3 regions of the Arsukibacterium sp. genome follow, and region 1 is predicted to be linked to each of the others. Evidence: predicted binding sites of a transcription regulator. Region 1 holds the regulator's gene; each other region holds the start of a gene.
What was found. Region 1 encodes sigma-54, which starts transcription at its own class of promoters, with help from an activator protein. Its sites were predicted from a motif close to TGGCANGNTNCNTGCTT; they were not measured.
Positions count from the first base shown of each region.

Region 1 (4,246 bases):
CATTATTAATGAGCGCTGTTACCGCTGCTAATGCGGCGGCCGCATCAGGGCCTTGTGCAGTAACTTCAACCGTTTTACCAGGGCTACTGGCCAGCATTAGTAGCGCCAGTACACTGGAGGCATCTGCGGCTTTGCCATCTTGCATCAGTTCAATGCGGGCACTGAACTGTTGACATAATACCGCCAGCTTAGTCGCGGCGCGCGCATGCAAACCTAGTGAATTAATGATGGTTACTGTGGCGCTGAGTTTAGCGTCCATGGTGACGTACCAACTCGCGATGACGAATTTGCACATCATCGCGCTGGCTGCGATAGCTCTCGGCCAGGCTTTCGGCAATATATACTGAGCGGTGCTGCCCACCGGTACAGCCAATGGCAATGGTCAGATAGCTGCGGTTATTGCGTTCAAGATGTGGTAACCAGCTGCTGACAAAGCTGTTGATATGCCAAATATACTTGGCCACCACGGCTTGCGAGGCTAAAAAATCTTTCACGGATTGGTCTAAACCGGTAAGGGGTTTCAAATCCGGCTCCCAATGTGGATTGGGTAAGAAGCGGGCATCAAACACGAAGTCGGCATCTTTGGGAATGCCATATTTAAAGCCAAAAGATTCGAACAACATCACCAGTTTGCCACTTTTCTGGCCAAGAATGCGTTCACGCAGCTGTTCTGCTAACTGATGCACATTCATTTCGGTGGTGTCGATATACAAATCGGCACGGCTGGAGATCGGGTCTAACAAGTGCTGTTCTTGTGAAATGGCCTCATCCAGCGACATCGCCTGATGTGATAACGGATGCAAACGGCGTGTTTCACTAAAGCGCTTAATCAGGCTGGTGTGATCCGCATCAAGATAGAGAATGGTTAGTTCTAACTTGCGGGGTAAATATGACAAAATTTCGGTCAGCTCATCGGGGTCTTGCGGTAAGTTACGCACATCAATACTTACCGCTACCCTTTCATACTGCCCCATAACCGTGGTTGCCAGGGTAGGTAGTAAGTTGACCGGAATATTGTCAACGCAATAGTAGCCTAAATCTTCCATTACTCTGAGTGCGACAGATTTACCTGAGCCAGAGCGGCCACTTACCACCAGCAGTTTCATGTGTCAGTCCCTTGTTGGCTATATTCCATTAATAACTGATAAAGATCGTGATCGGAGGCTGCATGGCGAATTTTGCGGGTCAGCTCCTTTTGACTTAATAATTTGGCAATACCGGATAGAGTAGTCAAATGCGCCTGACATTGTTCTTGTGGAATTAAAATAGCGCAAAAAATATCCACTGCCTGGTTATCAATAGCGTCAAAGGGGATAGGATCTTTGCTCACTACAAATACCAACATGGGTTTGCTGACGCTCTGTAATTTACCATGAGGGATAGCAATACCACCGCCTATGCCGGTGGAGCCGAGCTTTTCACGGGTCATGAGTGCTTCTAAAATACTATATTCCGTCATGTCAGGCAGCTGTTGCTGTGCCAGTTCGGCTATGTATTCCAGAATACGTTTTTTACTGTTAAAAAGAACTGCACTCTTGGTGCAGTTCTCGGCGAGCATAGTGCTTAAGTTCATCATACGCTGATTAATGTCGGGCTATCTTTTCTTTGTGTTTAATGACCTGCCGGTCCAGCTTATCAATCAACTGGTCGATAGCAGCATACATATTCTCGTCTTCTGAGGCCGCAAACACTTCGCCACCATTCAGGTGCAACTTAGCTTCTGCGATCTGCTTCAATTTTTCCACGTTTAGGATGACATGTACATTGTTAATATGATCAAAATGGCGCTCCAGCTTAGCAAATTTATTGTCTACATACTCTCTTAAGGCTGTGGTGATTTCGACATGACGACCAGTTAGGTTGATTTGCATAGACATTTTCCTTCTGTTTAGAACACTTAAAGCAAGGTCTTACGTTGATTAGATGGCGGTATAAATAAAGCTTCGCGGTATTTGGCAATGGTACGGCGTGCCACATTAATGCCTTGATCAGATAAAATCTCTGCCATTTTGCTATCACTCAGCGGTTTAGCCGGATTTTCTGCCGCCACTAATTTTTTGATAAAAGCGCGAATGGCCGTTGAGGAACACTCACCACCGCTCTCTGTACTAACATGACTGGAAAAAAAGAATTTAAGTTCAAAAATACCTCGCGGGCTATGCATATATTTTTGCGTGGTGACCCTGGAAATGGTCGACTCATGCATACTGACCATTTCGGCAACATCATTCAGCACCATAGGTTTCATTGCTTCTTCGCCATGTTCAAAAAAAGCTTGTTGTTGCTGCACAATACAGTTTGCTACCTTGAGCAATGTTTCGTTGCGACTTTCCAGACTTTTCAGAAACCATTTTGCCTCCTGCAGGTGCGACCGGATGAACTGGCTATCAGCAGAGCTTTTGGCATTACGGGACATAGCGGCATATTGCTGATTAATCCGTACCTTTGGTATGGCATCCGGGTTTAGCTCCACCTGCCAGCGGCCTTTCACTTTGCTGACGGTGACATCGGGGATCACATACTGCTGCTCCTCGCGAATAACATCGGCGCCAGGGCGCGGATTCAGGCTATGAATTAACCGCATCACCTCTTTTAACTCTTCTTCTTTGAGTTTAGTCACGCGCAGCAAAGAACGAAAGTCCCGATTCGCTAAAAAGTCAGCATAATCGCTAATCAATAGCTGCGCCTCACGTAAATAGGGCGTAGCCGGGTCAAATTGTTTTAATTGCACTAACAGGCATTCCTGCACTGAACGCGCGCCGACGCCCACAGGATCAAATAGCTGGATGCGTTTGATCACCGCTTCTACCTCATCGGCCTCAACATCGGGCAGGCCAAGCGATTCAAGGATATCGTCACAACTGATGGTGAGTAGGCCGCCTTCGTCAATGGCTTCAATAATGATTTCGGCAATAGTACGGTCAGTGTCAGAAAAAGGCGTTAATTGCATTTGCCAGCGCAAGTAATCTTGCAAACTCTCACTGGTTTCGCCCTGATAGACATTATCATCATCCATGCTATTGCCGGCACTAACGGGCGCAGCGCTGACTAAGTCATCCCATTGATTATCCAGCGGCAAGTCTTCCTGGATGTTTTGCTCGGTCATCGCCTCACTGCTGTCGGGTTCGGTGGGCTCGTCATGACCGTAGTCATCTGTTGTCAGACTGTTGTCTGTCGTGTGCTCACGATCAGGTTGTTGCGGTTCCATTTCGCCATTAAAGCTGTCGTATTCGTCTTCGCCTTCCAGCAGTGGATTAGCATCAAGTGCCTCCTGTATTTCCTGCTGCAACTCCATAGTCGACAATTGTAACAAGCGAATTGCTTGCTGCAGTTGCGGTGTCATGGTCAGTTGTTGGCCTAAGCGAAGTTGCAAAGAGGGCTTCATGTCGTTATTTTTTTCTCCCGTTTAGCCGCGTCATGCTGTGGTGGCGTTTATAAACTAACTATAGCCTGAATTGTTCACCCAGGTATACATCACGTACTTGCTGATTTGCCAACACTTCTTGTGGGGGGCCGGCAGCAATCAGCTCGCCATGGCTGACAATATAGGCTATTTCACAGACATCGAGCGTTTCACGCACATTATGATCAGTAATTAACACGCCGATACCACGCTGGCACAAGTGTTGAATAATTTTTTTTATATCCAGTACCGAAATAGGGTCAACTCCGGCAAAAGGTTCATCCAGTAAAATAAACGCCGGATCAGCGGCCAGAGCGCGGGCAATTTCTACCCGGCGCCGTTCACCACCAGATAAACTCATGCCCAGGCTATGTTTGATATGACCAATATGGAACTCTTCAAGCAAGTCATCAGCCAACTCTTCGCGTCTGCTGTTGCTTAATGCTTTGCGGGTTTGCAAAATGGCCAGTAAGTTTTCATGCACGGTTAATTTGCGAAAAATGGAGCTTTCTTGCGGTAAATAGCCAATGCCGGCACGGGCACGCTGATGAATAGGGGCAAAGGTCATGTCTTCGCCATTAAGAATGATACTGCCTTTATCTGATGGCACTAAGCCAACAATCATATAAAAGGTGGTGGTTTTACCGGCACCATTAGGGCCTAGCAGACCAACAATTTGCCCGGCGTTGACTTCGAGGCTGACATCTTTTACCACCTGACGGCCTTTGTAGCTTTTCGCCAGATGAGAGGCCACTAATTTGCTGGGTGCACTCAACGTCATGGATTGTCCTTAGTTTCCGGCGTAAATATCGTGGTGACTCGCCGGGTATTTTCATCGCTTTG
Region 1 covers NZ_DAINOE010000139.1:142-4,387, forward strand. The annotation lists gene V7D78_RS16155 (HPr family phosphocarrier protein) at 1-259, opposite strand, end outside; gene rapZ (RNase adapter RapZ) at 249-1,106, opposite strand; gene ptsN (PTS IIA-like nitrogen regulatory protein PtsN) at 1,103-1,576, opposite strand; gene hpf (ribosome hibernation promoting factor) at 1,584-1,871, opposite strand; gene V7D78_RS16175 (RNA polymerase factor sigma-54) at 1,898-3,385, opposite strand; gene lptB (LPS export ABC transporter ATP-binding protein) at 3,444-4,184, opposite strand.

Region 2 (14,237 bases), on a different contig from region 1:
GATTCTAAATTGATTGGCCAGTTTGGTGTTGGCTTTTACTCAGCCTTTATCGTCGCCGATAAGGTGACAGTGCGTACCCGTAAAGCCGGTACTGCCGAAGATGCGGCCGTAGAGTGGGAGTCTGCCGGCGAGGGCGATTACAGCATTACCCCTATCAGCAAAGCCAGCCGTGGTACTGACATTGTATTGCACCTGCGTGACGGCGAAGACGAATTTTTAACGCGCTGGAAAGTAGAAAGTATTGTCACTAAATACTCTGATCACATCAGCATTCCGGTGGAGATGTGGCAGGAAGGCACACCAGAGCGTGAAGAAGACGGCGAAACCATAGCCGCAACAGAGGGGCACTGGCAGCCGGTGAACAAGGCTACCGCCTTGTGGACGCGCGATAAGTCAGATATTTCAGATGAAGAATATCAGGAATTCTACAAGCATATTTCGCATGACTGGAGTGAGCCACTGAGTTGGAGCCATAACAAGGTTGAAGGCAATTCAAACTACACCAGCTTGCTGTATGTGCCGAAAAAAGCGCCATTTGATATGTGGAACCGTGAGTCGAAGCATGGCCTGAAACTCTACGTACAACGCGTCTTTATTATGGATGACGCTGAGCAGTTTATGCCAAGCTATCTGCGCTTTATTAAGGGCGTGCTGGATTCCAGTGACTTACCGCTAAACGTGTCGCGTGAAATCCTGCAGGACACTAAAGTCAGCCAGAGCCTGCGCAAAGGCTGTACCAGCCGTGCCCTGAAGATGCTGGAAAAACTGGCGAAAGACACTGAGCAATATCAGTTGTTCTGGAATGAATTTGGTCAGGTATTAAAAGAAGGCCCGGCTGAAGATCATGCCAACAAAGAGCAAATTGCCGGCTTATTGCGTTTTGCGTCAACCGAGCAGGATGACAGCAAGCAACAGGTGTCACTGGCAGACTATGTCGGCCGCATGAAAGAGCAGCAGGACGAAATTTACTACCTGGTGGCAGACAGTTTTGAAGCCGCCAAGCACAGCCCGCATTTGGAAGTGTTCCGCAAAAAAGGGCTGGAAGTGTTGTTATTATCAGATCGTATCGACGAATGGTTAGTACAGCATTTATCTGAGTTTGCCGGCAAAAAACTGCGCTCAGTCGCGAAAGGCGGCCTGGATTTATCCAAGCTGGATGATGATGAAACCAAACAGGCGCAACAGCAAACCGAAGAAGCCTTTAAATCTGTGGTCGAGCGCTTTAAAACGGCCTTAGGTGAGCAGGTAAAAGATGTCAAAGTCAGCCACCGTTTAACCGACAGCCCGGCCTGTGTGGTTACCGATGAGTTTGATATGAGCACTCAGATGATCAAGCTCATGGAGTCTGTTGGCCAGAAAGCGCCTGAGGTGAAGCCGATATTTGAGCTGAACCCGGAGCATCAACTAGTGAAACATATTGCTGATGAAGCCGATGAAAGTCGCTTTAAACAATGGGCCGAGGTGCTGTTTGAACAAGCGCTGCTCGCCGAGCGCGGCAGCCTGAAAAACCCGGCCAGTTTTGTTAGCCGCTTAAACAACCTGCTGTTATCTTTAGCTAAATAATGCACAGCCTGTCAATCAAAGCAGTCAGCGTCCGCTGGCTGCTTTTTTTTTAACATGCTACAAACTTTAGTCGATAGCAGTAACAAAAGTCTTATTAAAATTGTGCTTTTTAGCTGTTAGCCCGTTTAAAATGGGCTTAACGGCTGTATAGTCAAGGCTATCGACTAAAGGCGAGTGAAATAGCCACCTCAGGTAGCACCAGTCGACAAACATCTTGTTTCGAATGACGCATTGTGTAAAGATCCGAACCCTAATACTAAGTAATTATTCCCAAAACACGAGGGTGTTGCTATGCGCATAATTTTGTTGGGTGCTCCTGGTGCCGGTAAAGGAACTCAGGCACAATTTTTAATGAATAAATATGGCATCCCGCAAATTTCGACCGGTGATATGCTAAGAGCGGCCATCAAAGAAGGCACCGAGCTGGGGCTGGCCGCAAAGAAAGTGATGGATGCCGGTCAGCTGGTATCGGATGAATTGATTATTGGTCTGGTAAAAGAGCGTATTGCTAAAGAAGATTGTGCCAAAGGTTTTTTACTGGATGGCTTTCCGCGTACTATTCCGCAAGCTGATGCGATGAAAGAAAACGGCATTAAGGTAGACCATGTAATTGAATTTGATGTGCCAGATGACGTCATTGTAGAGCGAATGAGTGGCCGTCGGGTGCACCCTGCATCTGGTCGGGTTTATCACTTAACTTATAATCCGCCTAAAGTTGCCGGTAAAGATGATGACACCGGTGAAGAGCTGGTTATCCGCGTTGATGATATCGAAGAAACCGTTCGAAAGCGTTTGGCTATTTACCACGAGCAAACGAAGTTACTGGTTGGTTACTACCGGCAGGAAGCAGATGCAGGTAATACCCAGTATCATCACCTGGATGGTACCCTTGCTGTTGATGATGTCAGCGCAAAATTAGTTACGCTGTTAGGGTAAGTTAACGCTTTCAAAAAAGCCTGGCGTAGTTTTTTGGGCCAGGCTTTTTAATAGTATGCTTTTTATCGCGAACCTTATGTTTCAATAATAGGCAGGAGCTTATTGCTTTAACAATTGCTGCAAGTGGCTCAAGGCCTCGTCATAGTCGGGTTCGGCTGTCAACTCTGACACTAATTGTTTATAAGCCAGCTTACCTTTATTATCAATAATCAAAATAGTTCGGGTTAACATCCCCATATCTTTAATCAGCAAGCCGTATTTGCTACCAAAATCACGCCATACCGCATCAGATAGAACCGGCATCGCATCAATTTGCTCGGCCTGACAAAAACGTTTTTGCGCAAAAGGTAAATCTGTACTGATGGTAATGACCCTGACCTCAGCCGGTAATTGCGCGACTTCGCGGTTAAAGCGCTGGGTTTGCAGTGAGCAAATGCCAATGTCAATGCTGGGCACTACGCTAATAAGCAGGGTTTTTCCTGCGAAATCAGTAGAGTGGATAGTTCTGAACTGATTGTCCACCACTTTAAATGCTGGTGCTTTATTCCCGACTTGTTGCGTCTGCCCCAACAATACCACCTGCTCCGGACCCGACTTTACTTCGCTGAGCCTGGATGTCAGGCCTCGATTAATGTCATAGGCCAGACTATCAGAGCTAAGCAATAACGCCATCAGGCAGGTTAACATGGCAACAAAATGTGACGATAAAAAGTAGCTTTTAGAGCGCATCTTCGAATTCCTGTTTGATCAAAATCAGCATAACGACATAAAATTTAGAAAAAAACAGCAAAAAATTGCGGTTAACGGTTTATTCTGCTCGGTTAGCGGCTATGATGAGCTATATCTGTTTTGTAACGAGGATCTGATGACGCCCGCAGTTCTGATATGCGATGATTCCAACTTAGCCCGCAAACAACTTGCCCGCATACTACCACAAGAGTGGCAGCAGGGGATCTGTTTTGCCGGTCATGGTGCAGATGCCCTGGCGACTTTGCAAAACAAGGTCATCGACTGGCTTTTTCTGGATTTAAATATGCCTACCATGGATGGCTATCAGGTGTTGGCTGAATTAAAACAGCGTGAGTTAGCGGTAAAGGTTGTGGTGGTGTCCGGTGATGTGCAGCCGGAAGCCTATCAACGGGTGATGGCGCTGGGTGCCATCGATTTTATTAAAAAACCGGTCGACCGGGCAAAACTCGAGCATATTTTACAATCAGTCGGTGCAGAAGAGTTACCCAGTGCCCATCGTAAAACCGCTGAACCCCTGGCACGAAAAAAAGTCGAGATTAGTAATGAAATGCGCGATGTGTTTCAGGAAATTACCAATGTCGCTATGGGCCAGGCGGGGGATTTATTAGCGCGCTTGCTCAATGTTTTTGTTAAGCTGCCTATACCTAATGTTAATCTTATTGAAGTCAGTGAATTGCATATGGCGCTGGCCTCGATTGAAGGTGAAGCCAGCACTTCGGCTGTTTGTCAGGGCTTTATTGGTGGCGGTGTCGCAGGCGAAGCCCTGCTAATTTTGACCGACTCCAGTTTTAAAGATATCGCCACTTTAATGAATTACCAGGGAGAGCTGACACCAGCAATCGAACTCGAATTACTGATGGATGTTGCCAATATCTTAATTGGCTCAGTGTTAAAAGGTATAGCCGAGCAAATTGACATGAGTTTTAGCCAGGGCCACCCTGTGGTGTTGGGGCAGCATGCGCCAGTCAGTGAACTGATTAAAGCTAATGTGCAGCGCTGGCGTAAAACGCTGGCGATTGAGCTCAGCTACGGCATTGAAAATCATCAGATAAATTGTGATTTGTTATTATTATTTACCGAAGACAGCTTAAAAACACTGAGCTATAAAGTCGCCTTTTTGCTGGAAGAATAACGATGTCCAATGCGCAGGTAGATGTATCAGAAATTCATTGGTTAATGGATATGTTCCAAACGGTGGATGTGGGATTAGTGGTGCTTAATTGTGACTACCGCATCCAGGTTTGGAATGGCTTTATGGAAAATCACAGTGGCTTAACGCCAAGGCAGGTGCGAGACAAATACCTGTTTGATTTATTCCCTGAAATTGATGAAGACTGGCTCAGACGCAAGTGCGATCCGGTGATGCTGTTGAAAAACCGGGCTTTTACTATTTGGGAGCAGCGTCCTTATATCTTCAAGTTTAAAAACTATCGGCCCATTACCGGTAGTGCTGATTACATGTATCAGAACAGCACTATATTTCCTATCACTGACAGTCGCGGCAATGTCACTCATCTGTGTTTTATTATTTATGATATGACAGATGCAGCGGTTAGTGCACTGGAACTGGCCTCGATGAATGGTCGTTTGCGTCAGCTGTCAAAGATTGATTTTCTGACTCAACTAAGCAATCGCGGCCACTGGGAAGATGGGTTAAAACAAGAATTCACCCGTTTACAACGCTACTCACAGCATATCAGCACTTTATTAATGTGTGATATAGACCATTTCAAACGGGTCAATGATACCTATGGTCATGCCGCAGGCGATGCGGTCATTAAAGCGGTATCTGCGGTGATTAGTAGCAGCTTGCGTAGCACCGACTTAGCAGGGCGCTATGGCGGCGAAGAATTTGCAGTATTGCTGGTCGATACCACCTTAGAGCAAGCTAACTATCTGGCTGAGCGGCTTCGAAGCAAAGTGGAAAAGTTGCTGATCCCTTACAACGAGCAGCAGCTAAAGGTCACTATCAGTTTGGGATTGGCACAGCGCGACCAGCATATGCAGTACCATACCAACTGGATTGAAGCTGCTGATAAAGCCTTGTATCAATCTAAGGTAGACGGTCGTAATAAAGTCAGCTGCTTTGTGCCAGAGTCAGAAGCTTAACTGAGTGACATTGTCCAAGAGCTTAAACTGTTGGTTTATACCTGTGCAGGCTCCGGGCAACGGTAGAGGATCGTCAGGCTGCCATCTTCTTGCTGTTGCTGTAAAATAACCTCAAAGCCCCATAACCGATGCAGGTGGCGCAGCACCTCTTTGGCACTCTCTGCCAGCGGCACCCGGTTTTGCGGAATATAGCGCAAGGTCAGCGCCCGATCGCTGTTCACATTGACATTATAAATCTGAATATTGGGCTCAATCTGGCTCAAATTGTACTGCGCCGACAACATCTGCCGGATACGTTGATAGCCTTCGGCATTATGGATAGCAGCCACTTCCAACGCGGCTTGTTGTTCATCATCGACCACGGCAAATAAATGAAAGTCGCGAATAACTTTGGGCGATAAATACTGGCTGATAAAACTCTCGTCTTTAAAGTTTTGCATAGCAAAGTGCAGCGTGTCCAGCCAGTCACTGCCAGCAATATCCGGGAACCATTCTTTATCTTCTGCCGTTGGCGCCTGGCAAATGCGCTTAATATCGCAAAACATGGCAAAGCCCAGCGCATAGGGGTTAATGCCTGAGTAATAGCGGCTGTTATAGTCAGGCTGTGCCACTACATTGGTGTGACTGTGCAGGACTTCCAGCATGAAACGATCACTGACTTTTTCCTCATCGTACAGGTGCTGCAAAATGGTGTAATGCCAAAATGTAGCCCAACCTTCATTCATGACCTGAGTTTGTTTTTGTGGATAAAAATACTGCGAAATTTTGCGTACTATGCGCACGATTTCGCGCTGCCACGGCTTGAGTAAAGGGGCATTTTTTTCCAAAAAGTACAGCATGTTTTCCTGCGGCTCGGCCGGAAAGCGCAGCTTTTGTTGCTCGGTGGCTGCCGCCTGGCGCGGAATAGTGCGCCATAAGTCATTTACCTGCGACTGCAAATAGTCTTCACGCTGCTGCTGGCGCTTTTGCTCATTTTCTAACGAGATTTTTTGCGGTCTTTTATAACGATCTACGCCGTAGTTCATTAACGCATGACAGGAATCCAGCGTATCTTCTACTTCACTGATACCGTATTTTTCTTCACAGCGGCTGATGTACTGTTTGGCAAACACCAGATAATCAATAATAGAGCCGGCATCGGTCCAGGTTTTAAACAGATAGTTATTTTTAAAAAAGGAGTTATGACCATAACAGGCATGTGCCATCACCAGTGCCTGCATGGTAATGGTATTTTCTTCCATTAAATAAGCGATACAAGGGTTGGAGTTGATCACAATTTCGTACGCCAGCCCCATCTGGCCGCGTTTATAATGCTGCTCGGTCTGAATAAATTTTTTGCCATAGGACCAGTGGTTATATCCCAGCGGCATGCCCACGCTGGAATAGGCATCCATCATTTGCTCGGCGGTGATCACTTCAATCTGATTCGGGTAAGTATCAAGCCGATAGTGTGCAGCCACCCGGGCAATTTCCTGATGGTAGGCGTCCAGTAACTCAAAGTTCCAGTCTGGCCCGTCAGGCAGGCATTGACTGGCTTGTTTGCTTGCTTTGGCCATAATCGCCTCACTCGTTAGCTAAGATTTAGCACAAGGGCCTACGCGGCCTGCTTTTTAAATAATTCCCGGAATACCGGATAAATATCACTGACATTGCGGATCGGTTGTATCGCCAGATTATCAAACTGGCTCAACAGTTTTTCATACTCGTGCCACAGGCTTTGATGAGCGCGCTGAGTAATTTCAATGTAGGCATAGTAACGCACCAGCGGCAGCAACTTATTGGCCAGTAGCTCAGCGCAGGGCGCGCTGTCATCTGTCCAGTTATCGCCATCTGAGGCCTGAGCGGCGTAGATATTCCACTGCGTTGGATCATAACGTTCGGTCACAATATCATGCATCAGTTTTAACGCCGATGAGACAATGGTACCGCCGGTTTCCTGCGAGTAAAAAAACTCCTGCTCGTCTACTTCTTTGGCCTGGGTATGATGGCGGATATACACCACCTCGACATTGCGGTAGCTGCGGCTTAAAAACAAGTACAGCAAGATGTAAAAGCGTTTCGCCATATCTTTGGTCGCTTGATCCATCGAGCCCGACACATCCATCAGGCAAAACATCACCGCTTTGGATGTGGGTTCAGGTTTCTTCTGAAAATTGCGAAAGCGCAAATCAAAGCTATCAATAAAAGGAACAGCGGCAATACGCTGCCGCAATTCGCTGATCTGCTCTGTTAATAAGTGCCGCTGTTGCTCATCGGCTATTGGCGCCTTATCCAGCTCTGCCAGCTCTTGCTCTAATAAGGCCAGGCGACGTTTTTTATCAGCACGCATCGCTACTCTACGTGCCAGTGAGCCACGTAAGGAACGGACTATATCAATATTTGACGGCACGCCCTGCGAGCGGTAACCCGCGCGAACGTTTTTGTAAAGCACCAGCTTATCCAGCTGGTTTTTTTGCAGATTTGGTAACTCTAAATCCTCAAACAGCAAGTCGAGGTATTCCTCCTTGGAGATGGAAAACACAAACTCATCTGCGCCCTCGCCATCCTGACTGGCATCACCCTGACCACTGCCGCTTGCGCCACCCTCTGGACGTTTTATGCGGTCGCCCGGGCTGAATTGATCATTACCCTGGTGCACAATTTGCCGGCGACCACCTTTTCCCTGGTGAAAAAAAGGTTCACTGATGTCCTTTTTCGGAATAGTGACACTTTCACCACTGCTAATGTCGGTGACACTGCGCTGGCTAATGGCATCAGACACTGCCTTTTTAATTTGCTGCTTATAACGCCGAATAAAGCGCTGTCGGTTTACTGCGCTTTTGTTTTTACCATTGAGCCGGCGATCAATAAAATGCGCCATACTACCTCCGGCGGTTATTGCGATTTACGTACCCGTAAATACCATTCTGACAGTAATCTGACCTGTTTTCGGGTATAGCCCTTCTCCATCATCCGGTTGACAAAGTCATCATGTTTTTTCTGATCTTCAGTACTGGTTTTGGCATTAAAAGAAATTACCGGTAACAGCTCTTCGGTGCTGGAGAACATTTTTTTCTCAATAACGGTTCTGAGTTTTTCATAACTAGTCCAGCTGGGGTTTTTGCCATTGTTTTTGGCTTTGGCTCTGAGCACAAAGTTAACAATTTCATTGCGAAAATCTTTTGGGTTACTTATCCCCGCTGGTTTTTCAATTTTCTCCAGCTCGGCATTCAGTGCTGAGCGGTCAAACAGCTGGCCGGTTTCCGGATCGCGGTACTCTTGATCCTGGATCCAGAAATCGGCATAAATCACATAGCGATCAAAAATATTCTGGCCGTATTCAGAATAAGACTCCAGATAGGCGGTTTGAATTTCCTTACCAATAAACTCAATGTATTTTGGTGTCAGGTAGCCCTTCAGATGTTCCAGATAGCGCTCGGCTACATCGGCAGCAAACTGCTCCCGTTCAATTTGCTGCTCTAACACATAAAACAGGTGTACCGGGTTGGCAGCTACTTCAGTACTGTCAAAATTAAACACCCGCGATAAAATTTTAAAGGCAAAGCGGGTAGACAGGCCGGTCATGCCTTCATCTACCCCGGCATAATCCCGATACTCTTGATAAGATTTAGCCTTAGGATCAGTATCTTTCAGGCTCTCGCCATCATATACGCGCATCTTAGAATAAATGCTTGAGTTATCTGGGGTTTTTAAGCGTGATAACACGGCAAATTGTGCCAGCGCACTTAGAGTGCCAGGCGCACAGGGGGCTTGATTTAACTCACTGTGTTCCAGCAGTTTCTGGTAGATTTTCATCTCTTCGCTGACCCTTAAGCAATAGGGTACTTTAACAATATAGACCCGGTCTAAAAATGCCTCGTTGTTTTTGTTATTACGAAATGTTTGCCATTCCGACTCATTACTGTGGGCCAGAATAATGCCGTCAAACGGCAGTGCAGCCAGGCCCTCAGTGCCGTTATAATTACCTTCCTGGGTGGCCGTGAGCAATGGGTGCAGCACCTTAATCGGCGCTTTAAACATTTCCACAAACTCCATCAGGCCCTGATTTGCCCGGCACAAAGCACCTGAATAACTGTAGGCATCGGGGTCATTCTGGGCAAAATGCTCCAACATGCGGATGTCGACTTTACCGACTAAGGCGGCAATATCCTGGTTGTTTTCATCGCCGGGTTCTGTTTTGGCAATGGCAATCTGATCAAGAATAGACGGATATTTTTTCACCACGGTAAACTGGCTGATATCGCCATTAAACTCATGTAGCCGCTTACTGGCCCAGGGCGATAAAATATTGCGTAAATAGCGTTTTGGAATGCCATATTCCTGCTGCAAAATCTGGCCATCTTCTGCGGCATCAAACAGGGATAACGGATGATCGTACACCGGGGAGCCTTTCAGATAATAAATTGGTACCTGTTGCATTAAAAATTTCAGTTTTTCGGCTAAGGACGATTTGCCACCGCCAACAGGGCCTAGTAAATACAGAATTTGTTTGCGCTCTTCCAGCCCCTGAGCGGAGTGTTTCAGATAGGAGACGATTTGCTCTATGGCGTCTTCCATGCCATAAAATTCCCGAAACGCTGGGTAACGGGCGATAACTCTGTTAGAAAACAAGCGGCTTAATTTTGGATCTTGTGCGGTATCTATCAGTTCAGGTTGGCCAATGGCCATTAGTAAGCGTTCTGCCGCGGTGGCGTAACAACTTTTATCTTCCTTACACAGCGCCAGGAATTCCTGAATGCTGTACTCCTCCTCTCTGCTAGCCTCATAGCGCGATTTGTAGTGCTCAAAAATACCCATATGCACCTCCAGCCATTAACATTGGGATTCAAACTAAGCTGTTAACTTAAGGTTAGACAGTAAAACGGGGCTTCGCTGAACTTATTGACAGAAAAATCCGTTGTTTAGTCTTAATTACGCGGATTTAAGCGAATGAGATGACTGCCGACAATTGAGATTTTGTAAACTAATGCGGACGGTGATGCGCGGTTAAACTGCAGAAAAAACCCGGCAGTTGCCGGGTTATGTAGCCATAAGGCGCTGAACAGTGCTGTTAACCAGCGAAGTTACTCGCAGCAAAATCCCAGTTAGCTAAAGCCCAGAACGCATCCAGATAGGTTGGACGGGCGTTACGGTAATCAATGTAGTAAGCATGTTCCCACAGATCGACAGTGATGATAGGAGTCACTGCAGCGTCTTGAATCGGGGTGCCGGCGTTGCTGGTATTAACAATGTCCAGGCTGCCATCAGCTTTTTTCACTAACCAGGTCCAGCTGGAACCAAAGTTATTGACGGCTTTGTCATTAAAGGCTGTTTTAAAAGCAGCAAATGAGCCCCATTTAGCATTAATGGCATCGGCTAAAGCGCCAGTAGGCTCTTTGCCGCCATTTGGAGATAAACAGTGCCAGTAAAAGGTGTGGTTCCATACCTGGGCTGCGTTGTTAAATACGCCGCCTTCGCTGCTGCGAATGATCTCTTCCAGAGATTTATCAGCAAAAGGGGTGCCTTCAATTAAACCGTTTAGTTTAACGACATAGGTGTTGTGATGCTTACCATGGTGATATTCCAGCGTCTCAGCAGAAATATGTGGTACTAAAGCATCTTTTGCATAGGGCAGGGCGGGTAATTCAAAGGCCATTGTTGATCTCCATTGGTGTGATGTCATGTGTCTGCACAAACCAGATTACAAAACCTGACTAAAATACTCAAGTTTAAGCTGTACTGTTCAAGCTGTACTCTGGCTATTAACGTTATTATACGATGTTTAGCCTGCTTCGGTTTGTGCCAAGGCAAGCACGACTTATAGCTTAGTGGGGATTTTTATTGAAATCTCAAGTGTAACTGCGGCCTAAACACGGTAAAATAGCTAAATTACATGTCATCGACGAGGTTATTATGGAAACGCTGGATAAAATTAAGCAACAAATTGCCGAAAATCCAATATTACTCTTTATGAAAGGTTCGCCTAAATTCCCCAGCTGTGGTTTTTCTGCGCAGGCTTCACAGGCACTGATTGCCTGTGGTGAGCAATTTGCGTTTGTCGATATACTGCAGCATCCGGATATCCGCGCTGAATTGCCGGCTTACGCAAACTGGCCAACCTTTCCGCAGTTGTGGGTAGAAGGTGAGTTAATTGGTGGTTGTGATATCGTGCTGGAAATGTTTCAGCGTGGTGAGTTGCAACCTATTATCAAAGAAGCTGCTGCCCGTCATCAGCCTGACACCACGGCTGAGTAATCTTTGATATGACACCAGGCCGGCGTTGCTGGTCTGGTGATCCGAGCTGCGGCCTTTAAGCGGTGGCAATCTCATCAGCATTTTCATTGTCTCCAGCATCCGAGTCATCTGCACTAACGGGCAATGGCCAGCCCCCGAGTTGCTGCCAGCGATTGACCATAAAACAAAATAATTCTGCCGTACGCTCAGTATCATACAAGGCGCTATGCGCTTCTTTGCTGTTAAATTCAATGCCCGCTGCCTGACAGGCTTTGGCGAGTACGGTTTGCCCCAGTACCAGTGCCGACAAGCTGGTGGTATCAAAAGACACAAAAGCGTGAAACGGTGAGCGTTTATAATTGAGACGGGCGATAGCCGCATTAACAAAGCTTTGATCAAAGGTAGCATTATGCGCCACTATGACTGAGCGTTGGCAACCTGCTTCCTTTTGTGCTTTGCGCACTGCTTTACAAATTTCTGTAATGGCTTCACGCTCATGCACTGCCCCACGTAAAGGGTTAAAAGGGTCAATACCGTTAAAGGCCAATGAGCTGGCATCCAGGTTAGCGCCCTCAAAGGGTTCGATATGAAAATGCAGGGTTTCACCGGGCTGCAACTGGCCCTGTTCATCCATCGTCGGTAAATTAACAGCAATTTCCAGCAACGCATCGGTAGTGGCATTAAAGCCTGCCGTTTCCACGTCGATAACTACAGGATAGTAGCCGCGAAAACGCCGCGACAATAAAGATGAAGGAGCTGTCATAATCAAACCATTATCAGAATTCGGCGCTAGTATGCCAAAAAAAGCCTGCGCCGTCTTGCTTTCGGCATAGTGCTTGCTTAGATATTTTAACTTCCCTGTTGATACAGGCCATTTTCATTAGCACAGGATAGACAGATGCAAGTGAATACCCTTGGCAGCCTTACGCTGCTGTTGCTGCTTAGCAGTTGGACTTTGTCGGCCAGCCCGACGCAGTTGCGTCAATATTCTGCCACTTTGCAACAATCGCAGTGGCAACTCAGTAGTGCTACTCCAATCCAATGCCGGTTGGAACACGTTATTCCAAACTTTGGTACCGCGGTCTTCACTAGTGTCGCCAACCGGGCATTAAATATTGATTTTGAGCTAAAAATGCTGCGGCTGCCCGATCACTACGGCTTGGCAGAAGTGCTGTCTGTACCGCCACAGTGGCGCCCCGGTGAGCCGAGTAAAGCCGTGGCCAGCATGAAGCTGTTAAAACAGTTTAATGGTGATCTCCCGAAAAAAACCGCCTGGACCTTATTGACTGAGCTGGAGCAGGGCTTTAGCCCAACGTTTTATTTTGCCGATTGGTACAGCCCCTATGATCGTATTGCTGCGGCGTTAAATCCGGTGCAGTTTCCCTCCAGCTATCATCAGTTTAATCAGTGTATTGCTAATTTATTACCATACAGCTTTGAAGATATTGCCTTTATTGTACTGAGTTATGAAAGTGGCGGCGATCAGTTGACCCGGGAGTCTCGCCGTAGGTTATCTCAGGTTGCTGAATACCTTAAACACGATCCAGATATCGACTATATAGAACTGCAAGGTTATACCGACAGTTTCGGTGGTCGTTGGATGAATGAGCAACTGTCACTTAGTCGCGCTAATAAAATAAAGGCTTTGTTGCTGGATGCCGGGGTAACTGAGGATAAAGTGCGGGTAGACGGCTATGGTGAGCGTAGGCATGTGGCTTCCAATGAAACCAGTTTGGGCCGGGCCACAAACCGCAGGGTAGTGCTGCAGATGGCCAGGCCTTGAGCCTGGTTATTCAACCATGATATCAACCTGACGCCAATCTTGCTGCTCAGAAATCAAAATACGCACCGAGCGTTGGCCAACACTGTAGTACAGATTTAAGCGGCCATGTACCATTTGCGTATTGCGTGGCGAGCCTAACTGCTGTTGATAATATTGTTGTAATGCTGGCATAGATTGCTGGCTGAAATAGCTCATCACCGCAGGTAGTTTGGTATCAAGCCGGGCAAATTCTCGGGCATCCGCCGGAACCGGTACCTGGTGAAAGTCTGCTGCCAACAGCTGGTTGCTGGCGCCCAGCATAAGCAGGGATGAACATAAAAGGGCAATACGCCGCATGGTGAGTCCTTATCGTTATTCCGGTTTACATCTTATACCATAGCAAATAATTGCTGGTGTTGACCAGTATCAAACACGGTCAATCTTGCTCTGTTATCCGGCAATGTCTTTCAAATAACTTAAGCGCCGACAATATCTTATCGCCAGTAAAGGGTTTGACAATAAAACCGCTTGCCCCGGCTTTGAGACTGGCTTGTACATTTTCGAGAGTGCTATTGGCACTGACCATAATAATAATACATTCTGGCCGGCTCTTTTTAAATTTTTCCAATAAATCAAGGCCGGAGCAATCAGGTAGTTCGATATCTAAAAATATCAGATCCGGCTTTTGCATACTAAACATACTCAGCGCATTACTGGCACAACTGGCATTGTAAAAATTATACTGACGTTGCTTGAGCTGACCTTCATTACTTAGAGCAATAATGTTGTTTCGCAGTAATTGCCGGCTGTAATCAACATCATCTACTAACAGTATTTTTTTCTCAGCCATGAACCTGGCTCCCAACCTGCTGTAAAGTAGATACAAAATGTTGGCTTGCTTGTT
Region 2 covers NZ_DAINOE010000002.1:351-14,587, reverse strand. The annotation lists gene htpG (molecular chaperone HtpG) at 1-1,563, shown strand, start outside; gene adk (adenylate kinase) at 1,855-2,499, shown strand; gene tpx (thiol peroxidase) at 2,599-3,228, opposite strand; gene V7D78_RS00720 (response regulator) at 3,365-4,381, shown strand; gene V7D78_RS00715 (sensor domain-containing diguanylate cyclase) at 4,384-5,358, shown strand; gene V7D78_RS00710 (SpoVR family protein) at 5,394-6,914, opposite strand; gene V7D78_RS00705 (YeaH/YhbH family protein) at 6,953-8,218, opposite strand; gene V7D78_RS00700 (PrkA family serine protein kinase) at 8,233-10,155, opposite strand; gene sodB (superoxide dismutase [Fe]) at 10,409-10,993, opposite strand; gene V7D78_RS00690 (Grx4 family monothiol glutaredoxin) at 11,251-11,592, shown strand; gene rnt (ribonuclease T) at 11,648-12,334, opposite strand; gene V7D78_RS00680 (flagellar protein MotY) at 12,470-13,354, shown strand; gene V7D78_RS00675 (hypothetical protein) at 13,361-13,690, opposite strand; gene V7D78_RS00670 (response regulator) at 13,770-14,183, opposite strand; partial or broken gene V7D78_RS00665 (Hpt domain-containing protein) at 14,176-14,237, opposite strand, start outside.
Region 2: V7D78_RS00680 (flagellar protein MotY) is a predicted target of sigma-54. The motif match lies at 12,397-12,413, and genes of this name have one in related genera.

Region 3 (14,237 bases), on a different contig from region 1:
AATGATGGAACCTGGAGATCACCAAACCCGGTTGATTCTGGCCACCAGCTATTTACGTCAGCAACAATATGACAAAGTTGATCAATTAGCCGATGGCTGGATTAAAGATCCAGAAACCGCCTTTATGGGCCACAACCTGAAAGCCTATGCTGATTTGCTGCAGTTAAAACCTGAGGATGCGAAAGTACATTTAGCTGCGGCAGAGGTTACAGGTGACAATAATCCTTTTACACAACTGATGCTGGCATCAGTAGCCACCTTTGAAAACGATTACCCTGCTGCTAAAGTCATTCTTGATAAGCTGATTACCAGCCATCCGGAATATGTCCCTGCCATTACACAATCATTAATAGTGGGTCACAGATTAGGGGACGCCACCGCTGAAATTAATCGTACCAAGGAACAATTGGCTAAAAACCCACAAAACTACCAGCTCAGGTTAGCGTTAGCCCGTTACTTACATAACGCCAAACAGGTCCAGGAAGTGATAACGCAGTTAGAACCCATTGATACAGCGCAACAACTCCCAAGCGTCCATTGGATGATTTTAGTCGATGCCTTAGTACAAAGAGGTAATTTAGCTGAAGCAAGCCGGCTTAGCCAGTTATGGCATCAGCAAAACCCTGAGCATATTCAGGCGACCCTACTTTATGCTGAAGTCTTGCGCCGCAACAACAATAGTACAGAAGCTATCAGAATAATTGACAGGCATCTGCAGCGCCAACCTCAAAACCAGCAGCTGTTAATGTCAAAACTAAAGTTGCTAACTGACAGCCGACAGTTCGACAAAGCCATAGATACTGTGAAACAGAGCCCAGCGGAATTTCAATCTCTGGCCGAAGTCCAATATTTACATGGCCGCAATTTGATGGGCTTAGGTCAAAACAGTGCTGCGCTAAATCTGTACCTGGAAAGCTATAAAAATAGCCCTAGTGCTGAGGCGGCAATGTACATTACTGAGCTCTATCGCCAAGATGTATCGCTACGCCAGGCCATTAATTTTATTGAAGCTCACCTGGAGAAACACGAGACAACCCATGGGCTGCAAATTGTCTATGCCAACCTGCTGATGCAAACAGATGTGAGCAAGTCGGTAGCGATTTATAAAGAACTGGTTGAGCAAATACCCAATAACTTAGTGCTGTTAAATAACTATGCCTGGATGCTTATTGAGCAGGGTGAAGCGGAAAAAGCATTAAACTATGCCAGCCAGGCACTTAAAATAGATGATAAAAACCCGGATATTCTTGACACCTATGGCGCGGCCTTGATGAGATTAAACCGTCATCAGGATGCACTTAGCTATTTCGAACGGTCACTGACCATTAGACCTGAACACGATGAGGTGAAGCTTAATTACGCCGAAGCCCTTATTTTGTTAAATAACAAAGCCAAAGCAAGTCAGATCTTAAACAATGTAAACAGTAAAGATGCGCGCCTGACGCAACGTAAACTGACCCTTAGTCAACAGTTATAATGACCCACTGGCCTGTACGTTGTGCAGGCCTTTTTTATTAATACCTCACTTTAATTAACATATAAACTACCCTTACCTAACCGTCAGCTTTATTTACAACCTTCCTTTCCCTCTGCATGACCGCAGAAACAAACCACTATAAGTGACTGATATTTATCAAATATAAAATACATAAAAACTTGGCACCAATCATGCTTATATCTTATACGGCAACATTATCCGTGCTACCACCACCTTAGAAAAGGAACTCGACGATGAAAAAACTTATGCAAGCAACGCTTACAGCCGCGACACTGCTGCTAAGTGCGGCAGCCTCGGCAAATTGGATGTATATTGACGTAGGCTCAAATTGGTATGATGACCAAGATCCTGCCAATGTTTCCAGTAATGGCGACGCAGACTCAAAAACAGGTTTGTTTGATGAGTTTGGCTTTAGTCAATTATTGGCTACATCAATTTATGACTTTAGTGATGGCAGTATCTTTGGTAGTTTTTTTGATACTAATGATGCAGCAATCCTTGCAGGTTTAGGCTTACCTGCATCTGGCCCATCTTTAGGTGGACCAAATGTTAATTTGGTACTTCCTAACTGCCCTGCGCAATGTGATATTGATGCGCTGAGCCCGCTTATTCCACCACTGCTGGATAATCAGGACGGTGAAGGTTTCCTGCTGACCTGGCGCTTACTGGTAGATTATTATTTTACCGGCACCCTTACAGCTGCTGGCCCACAATTTACCGGTGGTTACATCAGATTTTTCTTTGATGACAGAACAGCTTTAAACAATGACCGCGTAGTAATAGAAGCAACCTTAACAGGTTCTAATCTCACTCCAGCAAACTTAGATCTGTTTTTTGACATCACCTTTGCAGAAACAGGTTTCCTGTGGATTGATGATGGCAGTGGCAACTTTAAAGATGCCGCATCAGGTATTGCTACTGGTAATTTTGCCAGGTTAATTCTGGATACTAACGTTAACCCGCCAATTCCAGATCCTAACGAATTATTATTAGTTGGCACTAATGCTATTCGCCAATCAACTCTTGATGGTTCTATTACTGCCACTATCCCTGAGCCAGCGACTATAGCTATTCTTGGCCTGGGCTTGTTAGGCATGGGAGCTGCTGGCCGTCGTCAGCGTAAAGCCTCGAAAGCTGCTTAATAGTAAAGTCAGTTAATAAAACGCCAGCATCTGCTGGCGTTTTTGCTTGCTCATCAATCTTATCAGTAAAATATACGCTTAGAAAAATCTTAAGCTAACGGAAAGCCATGCGTTAACGCTTAATTGATGCCAAGTTGTTTTTTTGCCAGCTTGACTTTTAATTTAAACCAGGGGTTAGCGGCACCAAACGGCATCCAGCTGTAGACCAGCTTATTTCGATAACCATCAACCTGCATACCCCGTGGCGCACAGATGACATCCCCCCTGCCCAGCAATATTTTACTGGCATAAGAGGCAGCAATACCGGCACTTAAAGTACAACCCACTATAGTGGAAGGCCCGCGTTTATTGGCTAAATCGACTCTGCTGGGATCCACTAAGTACTGTCGCTGTAACCCCTTAGGAGCCAGGCCCAGATAAAACCTGACAAATTGCTCAGACTCCGCACAATGGCTCATACCAAAATATTGCTCAAAACTCATTTTACCCGGCATAAAACATAAAAATGCTGTGCCCATACCAAGGGGAGCAGCAGTAATAGCCGGAATGTTCTTGCGTTGACAAAGGTCAAAAATCAGCCGGCGGGCTTTAATCGCAAAAAAATCCAGGCTATCGACATATAAATCTACACCCTCTAAAAAAACTTCAGCATTGTGTTCATTGACTCCCTCGGCAAATTCGCTGAGCTTAACCTGCGGATTAATGTCTTTTAGCATCTGGCTAATCACAGCCAGTTTCGGTTTATCGATAGTCGACATCAGTGCGCCAACTTGCCGGTTGAAGTTTTCAATGCCAAAACTGTCAAAATCTGATAAAGCAAACTGGCCAATTCCCAAACGGGCTAATGTCAGTGTATGTATGCCGCCAACACCACCGCAGCCGGCAATAGCCACTTTTTTAGCGGCCAGCAGCTGCTGCTCATCTTCAGTAAACCAGCCAATATTGCGCGAAAAAGCAGTTTGATAATCAAACACGGTCTTCAGTACAGACGCGTCAGAGGTTAAGCCTGGCTGAGGGCTGGCTTTATCCCCAACAGGGGCTATTACAGATGCGGTCATGATAGGGCCTTAACGCTGCAGATAAGGTAGCAATAAAACTTGTGGATACAAACTGTCATACAAGAACTGATAGAGCTCAAGTACTTCGGGCGATAATTTGGCAGTATAGTTTTCTTTTCGAAGGTAAAATAATGCACGGACACCATGATAATCCATTTCTTCGCCGAGTTGTTCAAATGGAAAGCCAATTCGCTCCAAGCGTTTTTTTAGCCGAGGCTCTACCACCACAAACATTGCTTGATGATGACACATTCTCGATAGCGCTATGATGCTTAAATAGAGGCCAACGGCGATGTTGGGAAAGTTACGGCGCTCCTCTTCGGAAAAAACGGCAACATCACTACTAAATTCGTTAACGACAAAAGGCGTGTGTTGTTCACCCAAACGCCTTCTGAATTCTTCAGGTACCGCCAATCGTGAGATTTCACTGTATGATCCCGGCTGGAAATCTTGTAAATTGATGGCACCGGGCGTTATAGAGTCAAGGCAGTGTGCTTCAAATGGTAACAGGCATTCAGGTTGATTAGGTGGCGTGATCACTAAGCGGGCTGTTCCGGCATAACGTTTTGTTGCTTTATGTTGCAGTAACAGTGTAAAAGAATAACTATCGCAGTTATCAATTTCCATCTTATCATCCCGCAGCGGCTCCCAACCCAATTCTTCACAGTAAACAGCATGACGGATCCGGTATGCCTCCTGTTGTAGCGCTTTGGTATTGGCAAATTTAATATCAAAATACAGTGCAAAATTTTCTGCAAGCGTTTTGCTGGTCATAGCCGCATCCATCTGAAATATCCCTTTGCTAAGTTTAGTGTAAAAGTGTGATAGTGCTGCGTGATCTGCAAAAAAAGCCGAAAACTGCTTAGTAGGCTTTAATGGCTAAACAACGCTTTTAATTTTAACGGCATTATCGTTTTTGCTGTCTGATAACCCATGTTATACAGTTGCTGTTTTTGCTCGACTGTCATATCAAAATGCACTGAAGACAGCTCGCCGGTATTCACTACTATCGTATTATGCCAAAACTCTGCGTGCACATACTCACGCGACACGGCGTTCATAAACGTTTGAATTAACATATTAATATAACTAATTACCGGTAGATATTTGCTGGTTACCACAGGTTTATGCTCAGCTTCACTTTTTAACCGAAAACAGACTATAGGCACATCGCGTCCAGACCAATCATGATGTAGCGCATCTTCTGATAAAATGACCCCATCGGTCATTACATGATGTTTGAAGGTCTTAAAGGAAAAAAATAACGGAATTGACATCGAAAACCGGATGGCCAGAGACACCGGTAAATTGGGTGTAGTCGCTTTACTGAATACGACCGGACCACCGCCACGGATATCGGTGGCCAATACATGTAAATCCAGTTCTAAATCAGAAAAACAGCGCCCTTCAAGTTGAGTGTCAAGCCACTGTTCAAACAAGTTGCCATCGGATAAGCCCCCAAAGCGGATCAGCTTAGTCAGAGACATGCCCCTGAACTGTTTAAAATCCGTATACATTGCCAGGTTACGGATTTTATCTAATGGCCAGCCAGAGGCATAAAGCGACGCCACTATGCTGCCACCAGACACACCAACCAGATGCCGGCAATAAAAGCCTTGCTCCTGTAATGCCTGTAATATACCAATATAACAGCTCAAGCGGGTGCCCCCACCAGACAAGATGGGTACAATTTCCCTTTGATTTTGCACTGCTTTTAATCCATGTTGCAATACATACTATTAGTATGCGCTAATCAGCTTAAGATTCCAGTACTAACACGCGCATTTTTTCAACAATTAAGCTAGTATAAGCTTGTTTAATGGACGCTAAACATAAGGTGGATATGGATATGCATTACTGGCGACACACTCTTTTACTGGTTTTATTTCTGGCATTCCCCGCCACGGCGGATAACTTAGTGCAGACCATTAAGCAGATTAAACCCTCGGTAGTGGCAATAGGCATACATAATCCAACCGGCTCACCACGTATTCAATTAATCGGCACCGGCTTTGCCGTAGCGCCAGGTAACAGAATAGCTACCAATTATCATGTGATTGCTAAAAGTCTGAACACAGCACAACTGGAAGAATATGTGGTGCTTTCCGGCAGTGCCAATAAAGTCACCGTGCATAAAATTCTTAGTCGGGAGCTGTCTCCACAACATGATCTGGCTCTACTCAGTATTGAAGCCAACTTACCCGCAGTAAATATCAGCCAGGCAGAAATGCTTGCTGAAGGCGCTAACGTTGGCTTTACCGGTTTTCCCATTACGCATGTATTAGGTTTGTACCCTGCGACTCACCGCGGCACTATAGCGGCGCATACGCCGGTAGCCATACCGGCAGATAACGCCCGCGACTTACACAGCCAGGCGTTACGACATCTGCAACAACCTTATTTGGTTTATCAGCTGGATGCTACCGCTTATCCGGGTAACAGTGGCAGCCCGCTTTATAATATTCAAACTGGTGAAGTCATTGGTATTGTAAATCAGGTTTATATTAAATCTTCCAGAGAAGCAGTACTCAGCGATCCCAGCGGCATCAGCTATGCCATCCCTAGTCAGTTTTTACTAGATCTGATGCAACAACGCTAAGAGCATATTATGGATTTATGGCTTACCCTTGAATTGGATCGGTTGGGTTTTATTGTAGCGGGTATTGCCTATTTGTTTTTTTTAGGCCTGGTGCTCGCTACCCGCACCAGTAATTTACAAAAAACCTTACTGCTTACCTTTACCCTGGCGACGCTCGGCTGGGCCGGCTATTATGCCTGGACAGGTAGCGTGCCTTTTACCAGCGCACTGTCCCTGTTATTTGAAAGTACTCGCACGCTGTTCCTCTTGCTATTTTTATTAGCGGCATTAAGCAGGCAAGTAGTTAGCTGGCGCGAATTTTTTCGCCACCCCTTAGTGCTGGCGATAGTCATTGCTTTACCTTTGTGGAGTTGGTTGGGTTACCAACGCTATCTTGACTGGCACTATATTTTTACCGGCTATCTGGCTATTTGCATTATACAACTGGCGCTATTAGAAACACTGTACCGCAGAGCCAGCCAGGCTGAACGCTGGCAGTTTAAGCCCTTAGTGCTAGCCCTGACTATTGGTATCATCTTTGACTTTGTACTGCTGGCAGAATCGGCGCTATTTGGCCGTATTGATGATCAGCTTTGGCTGGCACGTGGTTATGTATTTACAGCGCTAGTGCCACTACTGATTATCTCACTGCGTCGGATCCAAGCCTGGGGCATTACCGTTTACATATCGCGCGATATTGTGTTGCAAAGCTCACTGGTAATGGCTGCAGGCCTGTATTTGTGTTTACTGGCAATCGCCGGTTTTTACATACGCTTTATAGGAGGAGACTGGACTAACCTGATTCAGGCCACCTTTATTGGTCTTGGTTTTGCTATATTGGCCGTATTACTGCTATCCGGTGCCGTCAGACGTAAATTTAAAGTATTTATTGAGAAACATTTTTTTGCGAATAAATTTGATTATCGCGAAAAATGGTTGTCCTTAACGACGGGTTTAAAACAAATAGACTTACGTCAGCCAGAGCAATACCAACGCATTTTGGCTATCTGGCTAAACAGCATTGGCTATGACAGAGGCGCTATAGTGATGTTTAAGGCGGATGGCCAACCGCAAACATTAGCCCTACAACAACGGTCCGAACTGAACACTGCAGAACTGAAGCTGATTAAAGATTATCAACAGCAGTTTGCCACAAAATATTGGCTGTTGGATACAAATGACCAGCAAGACAGCTTTGTAGTCAGCCAGCCGTATTTAAGTGAGTGCGATGTCCACTTATTGATCCCGGTGCATAGCAAAGGACAGCTTTGGGGGCTCTGCCTGATGAATGCCCCGCAGATAAACAAGATAAGCCTTAATTGGGAGCTTCGTGATTACCTAACGTTGGTTTCTGAGCAGGTTTCGAGCTTACTATTGCTGATGCAGGCCAGCAAAACACTGAGTGAAAATGCACAGTTTGTTGCTTTTAGCCAGATGTCTGCCTTTGTAGTGCATGATCTTAAAAACGTTAAAGCCCAAATAGATTTAATCCTGAAAAATGCTCAGCGTCATGCCGCTAACCCTGAATTTATTCAGGATACCTTTGACACTCTGGCCGCGATGCAAAACAGGATGCAACATATGCTGTCGCAATTAGGCAGTAAACGCGTCAGCCAGCAGCAGCATAGTCAGTTTTCAGTCGCTGCTGTTGCAGAGCAGGTTATCAAGCAGCGCTGCGCTAATCGACTGCCAGTGCCAGAGCTGAAAGTCATCGAAGATGCCAGGTTAGTGATAGATAAAGAGCGTTTCGCCAGTGTGCTCTATCATTTGCTGGATAACGCCCAGCAAGCATGTCAGCCAGATGATAAAGTCTGCTTAACCGTAAGCACTGAACATGATAAAGTCATCATAAGCATCAGTGATACCGGTTGCGGCATGAGTGCCGATTTTATCGCTGAGCGACTATTTAAACCCTTTGACTCTACCAAAGGTAATGCTGGCATGGGCATAGGTGCCTACGACGCCAAACACTTTGCTGAGCAATCGGGCGGCAGTCTCAGTGTTAATAGCATACCAACAAAAGGGACTACCTTTAGTCTGATACTTCCGTTAAACTTGCCAGTAAGGCAAGATTCGCCTGCGTTGACAGCTGTACAAGGACTGTAATATGAATACCGTATTGATAGTAGAAGATGATCCAGGGATCCAAAAACAACTGAAATGGAGCCTGAGCGACTATGAACTGGTATTTGCTGCTGACAGAAGCAGTGCCCTGACACAATTACGTCGCTATGAACCTGCGGTGGTTACGCTGGATTTGGGTTTACCACCCGATGCTGCCAATGCCAGTGAAGGCTTAGCCTGCTTAGCGGAGATTCTCGCTGTACAACCCCAGTGTAAAGTCATAGTGCTAACCGGTAACACCGATAATCAGCATGCGCTGGCAGCAGTAGCCTTGGGTGCTTATGATTATTATCAAAAGCCAATTGATGCTGACGTGCTGCAAATTATTTTAGCACGGGCTTTTAAGCTATCTCAGTTAGAGGTAGAAAACCAGGCATTGAAAGCCAGCCAAGCGTCGCAACAAGATATTATTGGTAACAGTGAAGCCATTTTAAAAGCCTGCCGTACCGTTGAAAAAATTGCGCCAACAGAGATCACTACACTGCTGTTAGGTGAAAGCGGTACAGGCAAAGAGGTATTTGCCCGCTCCATCCACAAACAAAGCCCACGAGCTGACAAACCTTTTGTTGCCATAAACTGTGCCTCCATACCGGAAAACTTATTAGAAAGTGAGTTATTTGGTTATGAAAAAGGCGCCTTTACCGGTGCAAATAAAACCACACTAGGCAAAATTGAAGGGGCTAATGGCGGAACCCTGCTGCTGGATGAAATTGGCGATATGCCATTAAGTCTGCAGGCTAAGATGCTGCGTTTTTTACAAGAACGTGTGATTGAGCGAGTCGGCGGCCGCCAGGAAATTGAAGTCGATGTGCGGGTCATTTGTGCCACCCACCGCAACCTGCCAGAGATGGTGGCAGAGCAAGCGTTTCGGGAAGACTTATATTACAGAATCAGTGAAATCACCCTGACTATCCCACCGCTACGACAGCGTGGCCATGATATTATTATCATCGCTAAGGCGTTATTACATAAGTTTAATCACGAATATAAAACTCAGGTGCAGGGTTTTACCGATTGTGCCATCCAGGCATTGCTAAACCATAGCTGGCCCGGCAATATTCGGGAAATGCAAAACAAGCTTAAATCGGCAGTGATTTTAGCAGACAGCAAAAAAATCAGCGCTGAAGATCTTGGTCTAGCCGCTGTAAAAGCCAATAAGGTTGATACCCTGCGTAAGATAAGAGAGCAAGCTGAAAGCAAAGCTATCCGTCATGCATTTATTGTTGCCAACGCTAATTTGTCTAAAACCGCTGACTTACTCGGTATTACCCGCCCTACACTCTATGCATTAATTGAAAAATACCGGCTACATGATCTGCGCAGCAGCGAAATCGAGTTATAAAAAAACCCGCTTAAAGCGGGTTTTTTTATTCGATTTACTCTGGGTAAAAACTACAGACGCATATTGCGAACGCGGGCTTTTTCCTGAATATAGGTTTCCCAGCTGCGTACCTGACGTGAAGTTGCAGGATCTTTCTTGGCTTCCTGCAATGACGCCATCGCTTCTCTGAGTTTATTCTGGTTTAAATACGCCGTCATCATATCAATATGTACCCGGCCAACATTACGGGAATCTAACCGCAATGAGTTTTCAAAAGCCGTAATAGCATCTGCATAACGTTGTACTGCCATAAAGGCGTTGCCCTGACGACGGTAAGCATCCGCTTCGTTGGTCAACTTAGCCATTTCACCATAATACTCAGCCGCTTTTGCAAACTCACGGGCCGCCTGATAATTAGAAGCTATCGCTGCTAATATCTGCCGATCCTTTTTGATTTTGCCTGCTTTTAAGTACTTTTCATAAATTGTTGCGGCCTTAAAAGGAATATTGTTATTGGCATACATTTGCCCTAACAACTTCAGTTCAGCTTCAGATTCCAGGTAACCATTGGCATAAGCAATCTGAAAGGCACTTAACGATTTAGAATACTCTTCCAACAAGGTATAAAAGTTACCTAAATATACCCAGTATGAACGCTCTTCCGGAAATAACTGCACCATAGTCTCAACGGTTTCTACGGTTTTAACGTAGTTGCGAGCCTCATAGAAAGCCCCCATTTTCAACATATAGTGCTGCTTATTCGGTTCGCGGGCATAGCGAATAGCATTATCAGCAGGCGCAATAACTTTGTCATACTCTTGCATCTGATAATGGGCATTAGCTATCCGCAAATATACATCAGAGTCACGCTCACCGGTAAAACGCATCCAGTTTTGATAACTCTGGATGGCAGCACGGTGCATACCTTCCATCGACTGTAAATCACCTAATAATTTAAGAGCTTGTGCTTGATCGCCAAAACTCATTACATCAGGCTTAACAGATAATTCCAGGTATTTGATAGCTTGCTTGGCATCTTTAGTGGCATAGAGGTTGCCGATAAAGCGATTCACAAAAGCCGTATCAAAATCGTTACCCGGGCGAAGGTCCATCAACAAAGCTAAAGCTTCATCAATTTTCTCTTCGCTATACAATTCAAAAGCACGGGTAACTGCACGACCTACCCTTTCACCTGGCAGCTGAGTTTTGGCATTTTTACGTGCCTCAATCCGCTCTCTGTCTGCTGCAGTAAGATCCTGCGCCTGTAATGGCACAGCAAAACTAAAGGATGCAGCTACTAACAGCGCTGAAGTTAATAATGTGAGTTTATTCATACTTAACCTCCTGCCATATCGAGAGTGAAGTCAAGCCGTACCACTATACCAGGCTGACGCTGTGGCTTACCATCAACCACTTTCGGGCTATATTTCCAGCGGTTTAATGCACGAATCGCTTCGCGGTCAAACACCCGGCGTGGTTCAGCTTCAATGACTTCTACTTCACCAACACTGCCGTCTTCCATAATAGTAAAGCGCAGTGTGACATAACCAGTTAAGCCGTCACGAGCCGCTTGCACCGGATAGCGTGGTTCAATACGCACTATAGGAGTAGCGTCACCATCACGCAGTAATGAACCAGGATCACCTAAACCCGTGTTCACGCCAAGATCAAGGCCCGGCATATTAAAACCAATTGCACCTGCCGTATTAGTCATCTCAGGCTCAGGCTGAGGTGTCTTAGGCGGTTGCGCTGGTGGCGGTGGTGGTGGCGGCGGTGGAGGCCGCCGCACCTGTGTATCTGAATCAGGCGGTGTGGTATTAATCTCAACGATAATACGCTCTTGATCGACCGCCTGGCGTTCGCCGCTGCCTTTAACAAGCAGCGCCATAATCAGAAACAACAGAAACGTTACCACTGCACCGATAATCAACGATGTTAGGAAACGCACCATAATTATTTTTTCTCCCCGGCTATAGTAATCACCAGCGTAGGATCAGCAATTTTGATCTGGTCCATCACTTCCATTACTACACCGTGTTTAGCTTCGATGTCCGCCTGCAAAATAATAGTGTCAGTCGGAGATTCTGCTCTTAAGCGTTCGATGTTAGCCGCAACCCGCTCAATATCTACCGGACGCTTATCCATCCACACTTCACCGTTTGCACGGATAGCGATAAAGATAGTGGCGGTCGGTTGTTGTTGAACCTGTGTTGCTTCTGGCTTATTGACATCAATACCGGCTTCCTTCACGAATGAAGTAGTAACGATAAAGAATATTAACATAATGAAAACGATGTCCATCATCGGCGTAATGTCGATTGCGGCTTCTTCGTCTTCACGAATACGTTTACGTGCCATAAAATTCTCTCTTAATGATGCGGTAAGCTGTCCACGAGATCTGCTTTTTCCCGTTTCACTTGCACTTCAAGCCGCGAACTGAAAAACACACCTGACAAGGCGGCAACCATACCGGCCATTGTTGGGATCGTTGCCATCGAAATACCTGCCGCCATAGTGCGCGGGTTACCGGTGCCTTGAGTAGCCATGATATCGAATACTGCTATCATGCCGGTAACGGTGCCTAACAGGCCCACAAGTGGACACATAGCAACCAGTGTTTTAATCAGTAACATTCTTTGATCGAGTTTATCCGTCGCTTCGGAAATCCAAGTATCACGGATTTTGTGAGCGTACCAGGAAGTTGTATCTTCCCGCGCATCCCACCTGGCGATGATATCCCGCTTCATTTTGGGAAACACCGCACGTAAATACCAGTAGCGCTCAATCATCATAACCCACATAACGAAGAGCACCAGGGCGACAACATACAAGACGTTGCCCCCGGTATGAATAAAATCCTGTACCGATTCCCACAGCTCTATCAGCTGGAGTATCATTAGGCTTTCTCCTTCTCCGCGTGCGCAGCAACGATACCAGCACTCTGCTCATCTAATACTTGCAGAATTGACTTAGCACGTGACTGAACAATGCTGTGCACGAACAGTAATGGTAAAGCGGCAATCAGACCCAGCGCTGTGGTAACCAGAGCCAGAGAAATTGAACCTGCCATCAGTTTTGGATCGCCTGTTCCGTACAGAGTAATTTGCTGGAAGGTCAGGATCATACCGATAACGGTACCTAACAGACCCATCAGTGGCGCAACTGCAGCAAAGAGTTTAATTAAGCCGATACCGCGGTCTACTTTTGGTGTTTCACGTAGAATGGCTTCATCAAGTTTCAATTCCAGGTTTTCCACGTCAGCATCTTTGTTGTCGTGATAAACTTTCAGGATACGACCCAGTGGGTTATTGGTTGATGGCGAGGCCAGGTTTTTCAACTGGCTACGCATCTTGCCACCGACAGCAGTTAATACCAGAATACGTTCTAATGCTATCAGTAAGCCGATCGCCAGAAGCACAGTGATTAAGTAACCTACAGTACCGCCTTCATGGTAGTATTCCATTAAGGTTGAACGTTGCTGGTTCAAACGTAACAATGAGTTAGCTTTAGTTGGGTCAACATATAAGCTGGCTAACTCACCGGCACGTGCTTGATGGTAGTCGGCAACAGAATTAGCGATCTTAGCTTGTGGAGCACGGCCCAGAGGCTGGATTTGATCAGTGTCTACGTTACGGATCAGATACTCGTTGTTAGTCGTCAGGTGGAAAGTACCAAAACGTGTGACACGTTGAGTAGATGAACCACCGGCTAACTCAACGACATCAGCATCAAACTTAGAGATTTTTGCTGATTCAGTCATTTCAGTTAACATGGCAACCCACAGGTCTTCCATTTCTTCCAGCGTTGGTAACTCGGTAGCAGCAGCGATGGTACGCAGCGGTACGTCACGACCCGGATACTGAGCACTAATGATAGAGCTACTGATAGTACCGATGGTTTTGTTAGCCGCCTGGCGGATAACACCAAACACTTCACCCATGGTACCTAAAGCACTGTCCAGTTCCTGCTGCTTCTGCGCGATAGTGATATCGTTTTGCGCATACTGCTGCTGCAAACGACGACCACGCGCTTCTTCTTCAGTTAACTGACGCTTTGCGGTATTGAGTAATGCTTGCTTATCAGCACGTTCGGCCAGGAAAGCACGTTCACGCTCCTGATTTACACGGCCTTCAACAACGCGCTCACGTTTGATTTGTTCCAATAACTGGTCAAGTTTAGCTGTATTCGCTACAGCATTAAAAGCTACTGATGCAGAAAGGGTCACTGCAGCAGCAACAACAAAAGTCTTAATTGCCTGTCTCATTTAATCTTACTCCGCTGCGATAAGTGGTATGCGATCCATTTCAAGGGTGGCTTCACGACGAGCCATCTTGATGAAATTGGTGATCGGATTCATATAAGACGCGGGTAATTGATCCCAGCTGCGGGTATTGTTGTTCCAAACCCAGGCCGCGCTGCCATCCAGAGACTGTGCCATCAGGCTTAAACGGCCCAGGTGTACATAATCTACAGTGATTTCGTTACCACCAATATTCAGCGTGCCCTGGAACGAAGC
Region 3 covers NZ_DAINOE010000029.1:24,987-39,223, reverse strand. The annotation lists partial or broken gene prsT (XrtA/PEP-CTERM system TPR-repeat protein PrsT) at 1-1,477, shown strand, start outside; gene V7D78_RS07805 (PEP-CTERM sorting domain-containing protein) at 1,732-2,640, shown strand; gene V7D78_RS07800 (ThiF family adenylyltransferase) at 2,760-3,623, opposite strand; gene V7D78_RS07795 (PEP-CTERM/exosortase system-associated acyltransferase) at 3,708-4,472, opposite strand; gene V7D78_RS07790 (patatin-like phospholipase family protein) at 4,571-5,407, opposite strand; gene V7D78_RS07785 (S1 family peptidase) at 5,518-6,297, shown strand; gene prsK (XrtA/PEP-CTERM system histidine kinase PrsK) at 6,307-8,382, shown strand; gene prsR (PEP-CTERM-box response regulator transcription factor) at 8,384-9,742, shown strand; gene V7D78_RS07770 (hypothetical protein) at 9,793-11,055, opposite strand; gene V7D78_RS07765 (energy transducer TonB) at 11,058-11,672, opposite strand; gene V7D78_RS07760 (ExbD/TolR family protein) at 11,675-12,079, opposite strand; gene V7D78_RS07755 (MotA/TolQ/ExbB proton channel family protein) at 12,091-12,618, opposite strand; gene V7D78_RS07750 (MotA/TolQ/ExbB proton channel family protein) at 12,618-13,985, opposite strand; gene V7D78_RS07745 (DUF3450 domain-containing protein) at 13,992-14,237, opposite strand, start outside.
Region 3: V7D78_RS07805 (PEP-CTERM sorting domain-containing protein) is a predicted target of sigma-54. The motif match lies at 1,658-1,674, and genes of this name have one in related genera.